3 regions of the Enterococcus sp. AMC1252 genome follow, and region 3 is predicted to be linked to each of the others. Evidence: predicted binding sites of a transcription regulator. Region 3 holds the regulator's gene; each other region holds the start of a gene.
The links. The regulator NrdR, encoded in region 3, represses ribonucleotide reductase genes. The targets are predictions, from matches to a motif close to ACACNATATATNGTGT.

Region 1 (5,548 bases), 680 kb from region 3:
GAGCCACCATCAATATTTTTATAATGATATAAATAAATCAACATTAAAAGTATGCCAAAATAAAAAACGGTTTTGCCGATAATTTTACCCCAATACTGGACATTAGGTTTATCAAAAAATTGTTTCATTTTATTTATGCCTCCAAAATTACATATATTCACATTTTCGTACTGCTATTGTAATCAAAAGAACTGAGAAAAGAAACTTAATTCGTAAATAAAAGCTTTTTTTCCACTAACAATTTTGTCACTTCTGCATAAAAAAAGGCGGGACAAAAAATGAAAATGATTGCTCCACCCTCTTTATAGTAAAAAAATACAAGAAAAACTATTTTTTTAAATCATTTTTTTTGATTGAAAGATCTATCCAATTGCTTAACAAAAAATTAAGCAATCACTGATCTTTCCTGTGGATGATTCGCGAATAAATCGCTGATGTTAAAAGATAATAAGCAAGATAAATCAAAATCAACAGTCCACAAGAAAGATATGCTAACCAATAACCCGAACTTGAAATATATTTGCTAAAAACATAAATTGCAAATGACGCATGTAAGACACCGATAATCATTGGCGGAAAAAAAATAATACTATTTTGCTGATAAACAAGCTTAGTAATTTCTTTTTTTGGAACCCCAATCTTCTTTAACAAATCATAACTTGCTTTTTCTCGCTCAGCTTCTGAAAATTGTTGCAGCATCAAAATACTACCAGTGATAATCAACGCTAAGATACCTAAAAATACAGCCACATAAATAAATAACCCCATGACTCTTCTCTGATACCTTAGATCTGAGAATCGGCTAGTGTAGTTCAATTGCCAATATTCCTGTTCAGCGTTTTCTGAGAAGTCATGTTCATTTTTTTTCTCTGTCTGCTGACTACTTTTGGTAATATAACCTTTCAATTGATTGTTTACCCACTGATACTGGTAATAGATAGGGGCATCCCATTTAGGTTTAATAGACTCAGATAGCTTATTTGCAAGTGCTTCCTCATCATTTGCTTTAATGTTAAAAGCCATCAGCTTGTATGTTATACCTGAATTTATTTTCTCAAACTGCTCATCTGATACAACAATCGTCGTAAAACTATACCTTAATAGCTCTTGACCTAAGTAATCAGGTCTTATCTCCGATACATGAAGTTTTATTCCATTAGGTAAATTAAAAATAGAGTCATAACGAATAAATCCACTTAGAATATTTTGAATACTATCTAGGACAACAATATCTTGATTGTTTTTTAATTCAATATTTTTTAAATATGGGTTTATTCTTTGAAATTCTTGATAATTTGAAAGTGACATTAGGTTTATTGGACTTACTGCATTTTGATTTTCTTCCTGTCCAATTTTAAGATGAAATTGGCTACCCGTCAACTTATAATTTAATGTGACTAGCTCTTCAATTTTTGTATCCGGTTCCTTTTCTATTATTTGAGCAATTTTTTCAAAATCATTCTCAGCCACCATAAAATCGGTTGGTGTCGATATATTCACCGAATTCATACCTATAGTATAAATAGACGCTGCCCCGCCAATCATTCCTAAAGCAATAGCAATAAAAATCGTTACCGCAAATAAAGTATTCCCGCCTCTTTTAATGTAAAGTTTTGTATTTCCCAACGCCAACATATTTAAATTTCGATAATAATTAAATTTATTCTTACCAAATAAAAATGCAATCAGATACATAGTATATTTAAAAAATAAATATGTCCCTAAGATACAAATAAACATAATAACTAGCGGCGCAATCAAAAAACCAGAAAACCCCAATCTCGTATGCATCAAAATGGTCCCAAAACGAATAATATTGTACGATAACAAATAGCCTATAAAAATAAATACAACACCTAGAATACCTAAAAAAATCCTTAGTACAGGTAATTTTTTGGAGTTAATCGTGCTTTTTTCAACTGTCTTAAGCAAATTTGTTACTTGATAGCGATATATCAACCAACTACTTCGAAGTGAAACCGTCAACAACATAAAAACAAAGGCTAAGCTTGTTTGAATCATAGAAGGGATTGAAACAAAAAACAAACTTTCTACTTGTAAAAACATTGCTTTTGCTAAAATCATTGAGAATAACTTAGAAAAAATAATCCCCAAAAGAATCCCAGTGACTAGCGATACTGCCCCTAACATCAATGTTTCAATCAAAAATAGAAATGAAATCTGTCCTTTTCGCATACCAATTAAATGATACAGGCCAATTTCTTTTCCTCTTTTTAATAAGAAGAAATGATTTGCTGCAAACATAAATCCCAAAATCATGATCACAACCAAAATACCACCTAGGTTCATCGCGCCATTGATATGAACCTCTTGACCAACCCTATTAGCTAGTGTTCTATTATATGTAATTGCACTAAAACAATAGTAAACAACGACTGCAAAGGTCATACTGACAAAATAAACTAAGTAGTTAAGAAATTGGCCTTTAAAGTTTTTCCAAGACAAGTTAAAAATCATTCGCACGACCACCTCCACCAATCGTTGCCTGCATATCGATCACTCGGTTAAAGAATTCTTTTCTTGAACCTTGACGAACAACTTCCGAAAAAATCACTCCATCTTTGATAAATAGAATACGATTGCAATAACTCGCCGTATATGGATCATGAGTGACCATCATGATTGTTGCATCATCTTGTAGATTCATATTTGTCATATACTGAAGCAACTCAGCTGCTGATTTCGAATCTAAGGAGCCTGTAGGTTCATCCGCAAAAATGATTTTAGGTTTGGTGATCAATGCTCTTGCTGCAGCCACACGCTGTTTTTGCCCGACTGAGATCATATTTGGATAATCAGCCAGTAATTGATCGATCCCTAAGACACTAGCAACATGATCTAAGCGCTGCTCCATCTCGTTCAAGGGCATTCGATCTACGGCTAAAGGCAGCAAAATATTATCTTTTACAGTCAGTGTATCCATTAAATTAAAGTTTTGAAAAATAAACCCTAATTTTTTTCGGCGAAAATCACTGATTTGATTATCTCGCATTTTCAAAATATCTTGACCATCGATTCGGACACTTCCAGTTGTTGGTAGTGCAATTGTTGATATAGTATTCAGTAATGTTGATTTACCTGCCCCACTTGGACCCATGATGCCAACAAATTCACCTTGTTCAACAGAAAAGGAAATGTTATTTAAAACTTGTACCCGGTTACTTCGATATCCATACAACTTGCTTAAATGATTCACTTCTAAAATTTTTTTCATAGATTTCGCTCCAGTTTATTCATTATCCTTATTCTACCAATATTTAGAGTAGCTGAACATCGTTTCCTCTTACAATTAAGTAATAATAAAAAGTTTTTTAGTAATAACTTATTTTTCTAAGTTAAAAGTTGTGACAATTTCCACAAACCTATCTGGGAGTTGTTTTCACTTTATTTTCATTTCTCATAAACACTATATGTAGTTGTTATAAAGGATTAAAAATTAAATTTCACACTATATATAGTTGAAAGATTTAATGAATTGTTTTATGATAAGGAAGGAATAAATCTATGAGGAGATGGGTAGCAAATGATGGAGATAAAACAAGCTAATAATGAAGTGAGTTCTACTAATTCAGCCTTGAATACGATAAAAATCGTCAAAAGAGATGGACGATTGGTTGATTTTGATGATCAAAAAATTTATGACGCTTTGATCAAAGCTGAACAAAAAATTCGAGGGTCTTTGGATCCCCTTGCTCATGAGCGGATTCAAGAAATCGTGGAAAGAATTGATCATGAAATTTCAGATCGTTTCTCTGATAATGTAAAAATTTATGAAATTCAAAATATTGTCGAACATATTTTGCTTACGAAAAATGAATATGAGCTGGCACAAGAATACATCAACTACCGCACTCGTCGTGATTTTGAACGCAGTAAGGCGACCGATATCAATTTCACAATTAGTAAATTAATCAACAAAGACCAGTCTGTGGTAAATGAAAATGCAAATAAAGATAGTGATGTTTTCAACACGCAACGCGATTTGACCGCTGGAATAGTAGGAAAATCAATTGGTTTGAAACTGCTGCCTCCTCATGTTGCAAATGCACACCAAAAAGGCGACATCCATTATCATGATTTAGATTATCATCCATATACCCCAATGACCAACTGCTGCTTAATTGATTTTAAAGGAATGCTGAATAATGGGTTCAAGATTGGAAATGCTGAAGTCGAATCGCCTAAATCGATTCAAACCGCTACAGCTCAAATTTCTCAAATCATTGCAAATGTTGCTTCCAGTCAATACGGTGGATGTTCTGCCGATCGTGTGGATGAACTATTAGCCCCATTTGCTGAATTAAATTATCAAAAACATTTAGATGATGCTAGAGAATGGATCGACGGGTCTGATCGTCAAGAAGAATATGCCAAAACCAAAACACAAAAAGATATTTATGATGCAATGCAAAGTTTAGAATATGAAATCAATACCTTGTTCACATCTAATGGACAAACACCATTCACTTCTCTAGGGTTTGGATTAGGCTTGAACTGGTTCGAACGTGAGATTCAACGAGCAATTTTACAAATTAGAATCAATGGCTTAGGCAGTGAAAGAAGAACAGCAATTTTTCCTAAATTGATTTTCACTTTAAGACGTGGCGTAAATTTAAATGAAACAGATCCAAACTATGATGTAAAACAACTTGCATTGGAATGTGCGACCAAAAGAATGTACCCAGATATTTTAAATTATGATAAATTAGTTGATTTAACAGGAAGTTTCAAAGTGCCAATGGGCTGCCGTTCTTTCTTACAAGGATGGAAAGATGAACAGGGAGAAGAAATCAATGTCGGTCGAATGAACTTAGGCGTCGTTACCTTGAATCTCCCTAGAATTGCCATGGAAGCTCACGGCGATGTGGATAAATTCTGGACACTTCTTACTGAACGTTTAGAAATCATGAAAGATGCGTTGGTTTATCGGGTTGATCGTTGTAAAGAAGCCATCCCTGCAAATGCCCCGATTCTCTATATGTATGGTGCATTTGGCAAACGATTGTCTAGAAGAGACTCTGTCAATGAATTATTCAAAAATAAACGTGCTACTGTTTCACTCGGTTATATTGGGTTATATGAAGTAGCTTCTGCCTTTTACGGAGGTGAGTGGGAAACAAATCCTGAAGCAAAAGACTTTACGCTTGCGATCTTAAAAGATTTAAAAGCTCATGCAGATAAATGGGGCAATACTTACGGGTATCACTTTAGTGTTTACTCAACACCAAGTGAGAGTTTAACGGATCGCTTTTGCCGTTTAGACACTGAAAAGTTTGGCGTGGTGGAAAATATCACAGATAAAGATTATTACACAAATAGTTTCCACTACGATGTCCGAAAAAATCCAACACCTTTTGAAAAATTAGATTTTGAGAAAGACTATCCTCAATATTGTTCTGGAGGATTCATTCATTATTGTGAATATCCAGTCCTACAACAAAATCCAAAAGCGTTAGAATCTGTTTGGGACTATGCATATGACCGTGTCGGTTATCTAGGTACCAACACACCGATCGACCATTGTTAT
Region 2 (5,548 bases), 790 kb from region 3:
CTTTACGCATATCCATGTCATAAGCAGATGTGTAATAAGGAATCGTGTCATTTGCTAGGTAAGGAGCAGGATAATAAATTTTACCGATTTTCTTTTCTTGACGTTCTTCGATCATACGAGTGATTGGATGGATACTAGCACTTGTATCATTGATATAAGAAATAGAACCATTCGGTGCGACAGCTAAACGATTTTGATGATATAAGCCGTCTCTCTTCACTGCATCACGTAAGTTTGCCCAGTCTTCAGAAGTTGGAACAAAAATATCTTTAAAAATTTCTTTGACTTTATCTGATTGTGGAGTGAAATCTCCTTCAATATATTTATCAAAGTATGAACCATTAGCATAATCTGATTTATCAAAATTATGGAAGGTTTCATTGTATTGTTTTGCAATGTTATTACTTTCTACTAAAGTCCAGTAGTTCAACAGAGTAAAGTAAACATTGGTGAAATCTAGTGAGTCTTTAGAACCATATTCCATATGATTTTTGGCAAAGAAAGTATGCAGACCCATCGCACCTAGCCCAATCGTATGACTTAATTTATTTCCGTTTTGAATAGAAGGAACCACATCAATATCCGAGCCATTTGTTACAAATGTTAATGCACGTGTCATTGCACGGACAGATTTACCAAAATCAGGGCTGTCCATTAAGTTCACGATGTTTGTTGAACCTAAGTTACAGCTGATATCTGTACCTAGTGTTTCATATTCTTGTTTGCCATTTAACACAGAAGGTGTTTGAACTTGTAGAATTTCTGAACATAAGTTACTCATAATAATCTTACCATATGCAGGATTGCTTCTATTGGCTGTATCAATATTGATGATATATGGATAGCCAGATTCTTGTTGTAATTTAGAAATTTCATTTTCGAGATCACGTGCTTTGATTTTACGTTTACGAATCTTAGGATTGGCAACTAGATTATCGTATTCTTTTGTAATATCAACATAAGAGAAAGGCACACCATATTCACGTTCAACACTATATGGGCTGAATAAATACATATCTTCATTATTACGGGCTAATTCATAGAACTTATCAGGAACCACAAGGCCTAAAGATAAAGTCTTCACACGAACTTTTTCATCCGCATTTTCTTTTTTCGTTGAAAGGAACATTTCGACATCTGGGTGAAAGGCGTTTAGATAAACAACTCCAGCACCTTGACGTTGGCCTAATTGATTAGAATAGCTAAAGCTATCTTCGAACAATTTCATAACAGGAACCACGCCGCTGGCAGCTCCTTCGTATCCTTTGATTGGTGCTCCTGCTTCACGTAAGTTGGCTAATGTGATACCCACACCGCCGCCGATACGTGATAATTGTAAAGCGGAGTTGATCGAACGACCGATACTGTTCATGTCATCTGTTACTTGAATCAAGAAACAAGAAACAAGCTCACCACGACGTTTACGTCCAGCATTTAAGAAAGAAGGTGTTGCTGGTTGATAACGTTGATGGATCATTTCATCGGCTAAGACTAAAGCTAATTCTTCATTGCCATCAGCAAAATACAAGGCGTTAAAAGCCACACGATCTTCATAGCTTTCTAAGTATTCAGTTCCTTCATTATTTTTAAGTGCATATTGTGAATAAAACTTGTAGGCTGCCATAAATGACTTGAATTCAAAATTTTGACTGTCAAGAAATGTATATAATTGTTCAATAAAAGCCATAGAATATTTTTCAATAAATGCTGTTTCTAAATAATCATTGTCGATCAAGTAATTAATTTTTTCTTCTATAGTATTGAAGGTTCTAGTATTAGGAAGGACATTTTCTTTGAAGAAAGCTTCCAAAGCTTCTTTATCCTTATGTAAAGGAATTTGTCCATCGACAGGACGGTTGATCTCATTATTCAGCTTAAAATAGCTAACATCTTTAATTTCTTTTAGACTCAAGTTCATTCACTACTTTCTTAAAGGATTCCACGTCTTCGTTCGTACCGCTAAATTCAAAAGCAAAAAGCATTGGAACGTTGTAATCACGTGCTATGTCTTTGGCTGTATACACATATAATTCTGCGAAATTGAGGTTTCCGCCTCCAGCAACGCCTTGCAAGTATTCTCGATTGTTTTTGTAATCAAGAAAATCGTTCACTACTTCAGTGATTTCTTGGTCATAAGTAGGAACAACTAAGACAAAGGGCTCATTTATCTCAAAAAAAGGATTCGCAGGCTCAATTTCATAAGCTGCTAAATCCAATTTTTTAATGAAGCGTCTAGTTTGTCCAGTGACTGAAAAATAAACAATTTTCATTTTAGCTAGCCAATTGTTTTAATTGATCAGGACGGAATCCGACAACTGTTGTAGCATCAGAAGTGATAACCGGAACACTTTGGAATCCTTGTTCTTTTAACCAGTCGATCGCATCTGGTTGGATATCGATATTTACTTCTTCAAATGCTATATTATTCTCGCTCAAAAAGCGTTTTGCCATTTTACATTGGATACAATTATTTTTAGAAAAGATTTTTACGTTCATTTTTAATTCCCCCTCAATTAGTTTACTTCACTAGTATAAATCTATCAGGGAAAAAGTCAACACTTAGGCACTACATATTGTGTTCATTTTTCTGTGTAATACCATGTTTTGTGTTTTTGAAAGAAATATGAAAGCACGTATTCTCTATATTTGAGCGACTTTTATTGTCATTTTAACGTTCAAAAAAGAAATTTATTAAATTTTAAGTTGGAATTTCTAATTGACGGAACACAAGATATAGTGGTCAATCGATATAGGACACACTAAGAAAATGTAACAAATTTTGGCTAGAAAATATTTTCTTACTATAGGTCTAAAGAACATTGATTTGAGAATCACAAACAGGTATACTTAGTGAGAACGATTATCAATATCATTGGTGATTTTGTTGAAACTTTTTCACAAATCGATAATAATGGCTAAATTTACAAGCTAGCATTTCGGAAGAAAGATAAAAATAATATGATAAAAAACGTTACAGTCAATTTTTCTATTTTCAAGTGGAGAGCTGAATGAGATTGCTACACTTTTAAAATAAGGGAGGACTACACAATGATGACATTAGCACAGGCAATGTTAAACAAGGTTTATACAATTGAAGAGATTCAAGCAGAAGGGTTTGCCAAGAAGCATCTAAATAATCTTGGTCTTGTGCCAGGTGGAAAGGTCGTCTTGGTGAATTATTCTGGTGAGAATGGCATTGTATTATTACACAACAGCCGAATTGCGATTAATTTATCTGTATTAAAAAAGATTACAATAGTAGAAAAAAGTATTGAGGAAGATAATTGGGTGTCTCTAGATCAATTGACAGTTGGGGAGAAGGCATGCGTAATTGGGATTCACGGACAAGGAGCAGTAAAAAGACGATTGATGGATATGGGACTGACCAAAGGGGTAGATATTCTCGTTAGAAAGATGGCACCTTTAGGAGATCCAATCGAAATCAATCTTCGGGGGTATGAGCTAACGCTAAGAAAAAATGAAGCGGAATTAGTTTTAGTACAGAAAGAGGGGTAAAGGATGAAAGAACAGCATATTGCTCTTACGGGAAATCCAAATAGTGGAAAGACTACGGCGTTCAATGCATTGACAGGGGCAAATCAATACGTAGGGAATTGGCCTGGTGTGACCGTTGAACGGAAAGAAGGCAAACTGAAAAAAGATAAAAAAATAATGATTCAAGATTTACCCGGCATATATTCTCTTTCTCCTTACACACCAGAAGAGGTAGTCGCCAGAGACTATTTACTTAGTGATGGACCAGATGTCATTGTAAATATCGTTGATGCGACAAATTTAGAACGAAATTTATATCTAACAACTCAATTAATGGAAACAGGTATTCCTGTTGTTGTTGGATTGAATATGATGGACATTTTAGATAAAACTGGAAAAAAAATCAATACTGAAAAACTCTCCTATGGCTTAGGTATAAATGTACTAGGTGTTAGTGCATTGAAAAATCGAGGTCTTGAAGAACTAATAAAAAAAGCTGTTAAAGCTACTGAAGTTTTTCCACCAGAACTTAACTATCCAACCTATGACAATCGTTTAGAAGCAGCGTTAAATGAAATCATGGATGTAGTAGGGAACAGTGTGATCGAAAAGCAAACCCGCTGGTACAGTATTAAATTATTTGAAAGAGATACTAGAGTTTATGAAGATCTAGAATTAAGCGCCATGCAGAAAAATGAAATAGAAGAGATTATTAAGATTACGGAACAAATATTTGGAGATGATAGTGAAGCAATTGTAATCAACGAGCGGTATGAGTTTATCACTCGTTTGACGACCCTTTGTTCAATCGAACAAAATGAAATCACATTCAGTACAAGTGATAAAATTGATCGAATTGTCACCAATCGTTGGCTAGCTTTGCCGATTTTTGCTGCGATTATGTGGTTTGTTTATTATTTAGCGATTCAAACTGTTGGAACAATGGGAACGGATTGGCTCAATGATGAATTATTTGGCAATCTTGTACCCAATAGAGTCGAAGGTCTATTAGCTAGTTGGCAAGTAGCACCTTGGATGCAAAGCTTGATTTTAGATGGGATCATTGCTGGAGTTGGAGCTGTTTTGGGATTTTTACCTCAGTTAGTTGTTTTGTTCTTATGTCTAGGTTTTTTAGAAGATTGTGGTTATATGTCAAGAATTGCTTTTGTGATGGATCGTTTGTTTAGAAAATTTGGTTTGTCAGGGAAATCTTTTATTCCTATGTTGATTGCAACAGGTTGTGGTGTGCCAGGTGTCATGGCTAGCCGTACGATAGAGAACGAAAAAGACCGTAAAATGACGATCATGGTTACAACCTTTATGCCATGTTCAGCGAAGTTGCCGATTATTGCTTTGATTGCAGGGGCTTTTTTCCCAAAGAGTAGTTGGGTTTCACCATCTGCTTATTTTATAGGAATTACAGCTATCGTATTATCAGGGATTGCACTGAAGAAGACACGTTCATTTTCAGGAGATCCAGCACCATTTATTATGGAGTTGCCAGCTTATCACATGCCCCAATTACGTGGTGTACTCCGTCATGCCTATGATCGTAGTAAATCATTTGTTAAAAAAGCGGGAACGATCATTTTTGTGATGAGTATTATTATTTGGTTTACTTCCACTTACTCATTTACATTGCAAGAGGCGGAGGCTGACCAAAGTATTTTGGCAAACTTAGGGAAAGTCATCGCGCCATTCTTCGCACCACTTGGTTGGGGATCTTGGCAAGGCGCAGTCGCTACAATAACTGGTTTAGTGGCAAAAGAAAACGTAATTGGCACTTTTGGTATCTTGTTTGGACATTTAGGTGAAGTATCGGAAGATGGTGTAGAAGTTTGGTCTGCCTTACAAGGTGCCTTTACACCTGTCGCTGCGTATTCATTTTTAGTCTTTAATTTATTATGTGCACCGTGTTTTGCAGCGATTGGTGCGATTCGTAGAGAAATGGGCGACTGGAAATGGACCTGGGGCGCGATTGGATATCAATGTGGTTTAGCTTATGTGGTAAGCTTTATTATCTATCAATTTGGACACGTGATCTTTGAGAAGG
Region 3 (5,548 bases):
CTTGTTTTTGAAGTGCCTGAAAATGAATTAGAAAAACTAAATGCTTTAGTTAAAGACGTGATGGAAAATGCAGTGGATTTACATGTACCTTTGTTAACAGATAGCAGTTGGGGTAAAACGTGGTACGAAGCAAAATAACCAATTAAACTAACTGGAAAAGACTGACTAAACGAAAAAGTGTTTCAAGCATTGCTTCGTTCGTTTCGGTCTTTTTCTTCTAAGGAGAGATAAAATATGCCGGAATTGCCAGAAGTTGAAACGGTCCGAAAAGGATTGGAAAAACTTGTTGTTGGAAAGACGATCGAAGCCGTCACTATTTTGTGGCCGAGGATTATAGAATCACCTGACCCTGAAATTTTTGCGCACCGGTTGATCGGTCAGAAGATTGAGAAAATGAAACGCAGAGGGAAATTTTTGATTTTCAAATTAACAAATTATGATATGATTTCCCATTTACGAATGGAAGGGAAATATGAAACGCATAATCCAGAAGATGAACGAACGAAACATACGCACGTAATTTTCACATTTACAGACGGAACGGAATTACGATATCTCGATGTTCGTAAGTTTGGGCGGATGGTTTTAGTGGCGAAAGACCAAGGAGAAAAATATAAAGGAATTTTAGCGCTAGGCCCAGAACCGATTCCTACCCATTTTAAATTATCAGAATTTCGGACAGGGTTAAAAAGACACCATAAAGCAGTTAAACCGTTATTATTAGATCAGCGTTTAGTGACAGGTTTAGGTAATATCTATGTAGATGAAGCGCTATGGGAAGCGAAGATTCATCCAGAGCAGCCGGCAGATACTTTAAAACCAAAGGAAGTCGAACGGTTATATCACGCAATTATAGATGTTCTTGGACGGGCAGTTGAAGCAGGTGGGACGACAATTCGCAGTTATTTGAATGCTCTTGGTGAGGCAGGTACATTTCAAGTTTCGCTAAATGTCTATGGTCAGACAGAAAAACCTTGTCCAAGATGTGCAACACCAATCAAGAAAATTAAAGTTGCTCAGCGAGGGACCCATTTTTGCCCTAAGTGTCAAACATTGAAAGTGAGGAATTGATTGATGGGGGTAGTACTAGGCCTGACAGGAGGTATCGCAACAGGGAAAAGTACAGTTGTGAATGTTTTTAAAAGCTTGGGTTTTCCAATAGTAGATGCAGATGTAATTGCTCGAGAAATTGTTGAAGTGGGGATGCCAGCTTTGGCAGAAGTCGTTGCAAGTTTTGGTCCAGAGATACTTAATCCAGATGGATCATTAGATCGCAAAAAATTAGGTGAGATTATTTTTTCTGATAAATCTCAAAGAAAAAGATTAAATGAAGTACTTTCTATTTTTTTGAGAGAAGAGATTTTATCTCAGATTAATCAGAAAAAGAATAACTCCGCATTAGTAGTAGTTGATATCCCATTACTATATGAAGGCGGTTATGAGAAATTTGTAGATATAGTTGCGGTGGTGTATGTTCCAGAAAGAATTCAGTTGGCTCGTTTAAAAAAACGAGATCATTTAACTGATAAGGAAGCAGAACAGCGAATAAATAGTCAGTTATCAATTGAAATAAAAAAACAAAAAGCTGATATTATTTTTGATAATCAAGGTACTAAGTTGGCGACGGAAAAAATAGTGAAGAAATGGGTATCAGAAAATATTTCTTGATTATATAACATATTTAAATAACTGACAACGAAGACGTAGAAAATTTTATTTCTATGTCTTCTTTACCGATACATATAACACAATAAACTAATTATTAGTGGTGGATTCAATAAATTCTAATTTTCAAGCGGAAATTGTTTTTTTAGATAACTAGTAAGCGACGGATTAAGTCTAAATAATTGGTTGGTTAACGGACCTACTTGATTTTATTGAAATTAGGAACTTGTTATTAAATCTGTTTTCTTTAATCAGAAAAAAATGCTTAAGAAGTGATTGTAAATGTCTGGTTTCTCAAGCATTTCATGTTATAATATAGATAACAAACTAAAACTAAACTTTAAAAATAGATAATATAAGGTAGAATGAGGTGAATACTATGCGTTGTCCAAGATGTCATCATAATAATTCCCGTGTAATTGATAGCCGTCAAGCGGATGATGGTCGTGCGATTCGTCGCCGCAGAGAATGTGAAAATTGTAATTACCGATTCACAACATTTGAACGGATCGAAGCAGCTCCATTGCTCGTTATCAAGAAGAATGGTGATCGGGAAGAATTTAATAGAGAGAAAATTTTGCGTGGCTTGATTCGATCAGCTGAAAAGCGCCCAGTTGCCATGGAACAAATGGAACAAATCGTAGATAATGTTGAGAATCGCGTGCGTAGTTTGGGGGAAAATGAAGTCTCAACTACTTTAGTCGGCGAATATGTCATGGAAGATTTGGTCAATTTAGATGAAATTGCTTATATTCGATTTGCCAGTGTATATCGTCAATTTAAAGATATGAGTGTATTTTTAAAAGAATTGCAAGGTATCGTAGATAAAGCAAAATCTTCAAATTCAGATACAACGAATGAATAAGGAGGTCTTTCCTTGAAAGACAATTGGAAAGAAGTCCATCCTAAAAGTATTTTTCAAGCAGCAATTCCCTACCCCTTATCCAATCAAGAGCAAATGATACTGACCCTTTTGTATCAGCCGATTATTGGGGCTGAGGCTTTCAGTTTGTATGTGACACTTTTATCAGAAGTAGAAGGAACAAGCATTAGCGAATCACTTTTTCATGCTGATTTGATTACGATGATGGATATGAGTATAAAACAAATCGAAGTAGCAAGAAAGAAGTTAGAAGGAATCGGATTATTATCGACTTTTTTTAAAAACGATGCTGAGTTAGGTGTGCATTTCTTATATCGCTTGAATCATCCTGAAACGGCTGAACGCTTTTTTAAAGATGAAGTCTTGTCATTGACACTTTTAAACAGTGTAGGACAAAGAAAATTAGATAAATTATTTGATCGATTTAAACCAACATTCGTAAATTTAACAGGTTATGAAGAAATTTCAGTTGGGTTTAAAGATGTGTATACTTTCAAAGAGGAGCAAATTATTTCTGAAAGTGAGCAGTTAAGCAGAATGGAGCAATCTTTTATCGATCCGCGACCAGCACAAACCGTCAGTGCAGTTGATGAAAGTTTTGATTGGGCGTATTTTGTTCAAGGAATCGAAAAACTTGGAATTAAATTGCCTGATAATAGCAATGGATTCAAAGAGGAAGTTTTTGTTTTTCATAAATTATTTGGGATCACTGAATTGGATATGATCGATTTTTGTTCCAAGTCATTTGATTATTATACAAGCAAGATTGATGTCAAAGACTTTGAAAGAGCGGTCTATCGAACCTATGATCCAGATAAAAAACAAAGAATTAGTGAGTTTCAAAAGAATGAGTCCGTTGATTTATCTGCTGAGGATCAACAAACCTATCGCTATAACTCACTAAAAATGAATGGTCTTTCAACCCAAGATATCCAGATGATCATGGATAGCGAAAAAAACTTCCCTCTCAATTATTTGGAGGCATTAAAAAATGAACGTGGGGGGTATACAACGCCTCAAGAACGTTCATTGGTCAAATATTTAGTGAGTAAATCTGGCTTGCCTAATAGCGTAATCAACGTTTTGATCAATTACGTTTACAATATTCAAAAACAACCAACACTAAAAGCTGATTATGTAAATCGGATTGCTAATGAATGGGCGCAAAGTGGTATCTTCTCACCTGAAAAGGCAATCGAGCATGTACGTGAAATCGCTAAAAAAGGCAAAGAACAAAAGCAAACAAGACAGCGCTATGGCCAAAATAATCGACCGATTCGTCAAGAGACTTTACCAGATTGGGTAGAGAATCCTGTAGAGGAGCAGAAATTATCCAAAGAGGAACAAGCGCGTCTTGATAAAGAAATTCAAGATTTTTTAAATAAAGGTGGTGGAAATTAATGGAAGATGTAGGGAAAGAGATGTCAAGAATCATTCAAAGCAGAGATATGGGTGAGCGATATAATGAGTTAGTTGAGGTTGTATTGAAAGATACCGATGTCCAAACCTTTATTCAGGAAAATCGTGAACGATTGACGGATGATGATATTCGGAAAAGTTATTCAAAATTATATGAGTTTGTTCAAGAAAAACGCAAGTACCAATTGAACGACCCAACAATGATCGCTCCTGGATATGAACCTAAATTAACCTTGAATTTCCATTATATTGATGTTACATACGTTCCAACAGAAGCACTAATTGCCAAACAAAGAGAAGATGAGATTCGCAAAAGAGTTCGAGCAATGGATATGCCGAAAGATGTTCGAGAAGCAAGTTTAAGTAGATTTGACACAGCATCTCAAGGGCGTGCTCAAGCCATGGCAGAAACAATGAAATTTTTAAACGAGTATACTTCTAATCCAAAAGAATTTCATAAAGGTCTTTATTTACAAGGAACATTTGGCGTAGGTAAATCCTTCTTACTCGGTGCAATTGCCAACAGCTTAGCTGAACGTGGGTTTGTCACAACGATTGTTCATTTTCCAACCTTTACAGTTGAAATGAAACAAGCAATCGGTAAAGATATGGTTGGGCCTAAATTGGATGCTGTCAAAAAATCACCTGTTTTAATGATTGATGATTTGGGTGCAGAATCAATGACTTCGTGGATTAGAGATGACGTGTTAAGCGTTATTTTACAATATCGAATGCAGGAACAATTAGTGACGTTTTTTTCATCCAACCTTGATTTAAAAGATTTAGAAAAGCACTTATCTGTGACGCAACGTGGCGAACAAGAACCTTTAAAGGCTCGTCGAATCATGGAACGTATTCGCTATTTAGCACAAGAAATAACGATGTCAGGGAATGATCGTAGAAATGGTTAGCTGTCTATTTACTAGACGGCTTTTTTTGATGGTAAAGGATGATGATGGACTACCACAGAGAGTATAGCTTATAATAAAGTATCAGTATTGGAGGAAAATCTATGAAAAAAATCGCATTAACAATACTAACAATTTTCTCATTGGCTTCTTTAGGCGCATGTACGAAGAATAAGGAAGACTCACCAAAAGGAAGTGAAAAAACCTCTATGAGTAGTAAGCAAAGTAAAACAACGGAAGAAACATCTAAAAACAATGAACAAGCAAGATCAGTGTTTACAGCAATTTTAGTTGAAGATGCTAAAGAAAATGATACGGTGGATCATTCGACTCGTTTGGTTTTAAAGGAAGTTGAAGCAATCGAAGATCCAGAAAAAATCGTTGGTATGATGAAAAATGATGGTGTTATTCTGAATATCTCAAAAGAGCAATTTGCTGATGGTGTCGCAGAGAATGATTTGAAATCAGGAGATAAAATTAAATTTACACTCGTCGGTTTACCTGCAATGACAATGTCGATTCCGCCACAAGTAGCCGGAAATTCAGTGATTGAAGTTGAAAAAATTTAATAAATATAAGGTGACCGCTGCTATGATGACGACAGATATACGTCTTGTAGTAGTGGTTACTTGCTTTTTACTCTTAAATCAAAAATATTTTTTGAAATAAATAA

Region 1: a site for NrdR is predicted at 3,467-3,482, ahead of nrdD (anaerobic ribonucleoside-triphosphate reductase). Genes of this name have one in related genera too.
Region 2: a site for NrdR is predicted at 2,725-2,740, ahead of nrdH (glutaredoxin-like protein NrdH). Genes of this name have one in related genera too.

What each region holds. Positions count from the first base shown of each region.
Region 1 covers NZ_CM177097.1:985,379-990,926, reverse strand. Annotated here, with positions in the region: gene AC4BB5_RS04595 (teichoic acid D-Ala incorporation-associated protein DltX) at 1-128, opposite strand, end outside; gene AC4BB5_RS04590 (ABC transporter permease) at 394-2,478, opposite strand; gene AC4BB5_RS04585 (ABC transporter ATP-binding protein) at 2,468-3,235, opposite strand; gene nrdD (anaerobic ribonucleoside-triphosphate reductase) at 3,545-5,548, shown strand, end outside.
Region 2 covers NZ_CM177097.1:874,262-879,809, forward strand. Annotated here, with positions in the region: gene nrdE (class 1b ribonucleoside-diphosphate reductase subunit alpha) at 1-1,912, opposite strand, end outside; gene nrdI (class Ib ribonucleoside-diphosphate reductase assembly flavoprotein NrdI) at 1,893-2,270, opposite strand; gene nrdH (glutaredoxin-like protein NrdH) at 2,272-2,496, opposite strand; gene AC4BB5_RS04005 (FeoA family protein) at 3,049-3,516, shown strand; gene feoB (ferrous iron transport protein B) at 3,520-5,548, shown strand, end outside.
Region 3 covers NZ_CM177097.1:1,666,572-1,672,119, forward strand. Annotated here, with positions in the region: gene polA (DNA polymerase I) at 1-138, shown strand, start outside; gene mutM (DNA-formamidopyrimidine glycosylase) at 235-1,071, shown strand; gene coaE (dephospho-CoA kinase) at 1,075-1,668, shown strand; gene nrdR (transcriptional regulator NrdR) at 2,045-2,530, shown strand; gene AC4BB5_RS07885 (replication initiation and membrane attachment family protein) at 2,543-3,949, shown strand; gene dnaI (primosomal protein DnaI) at 3,949-4,878, shown strand; gene AC4BB5_RS07895 (hypothetical protein) at 4,980-5,444, shown strand.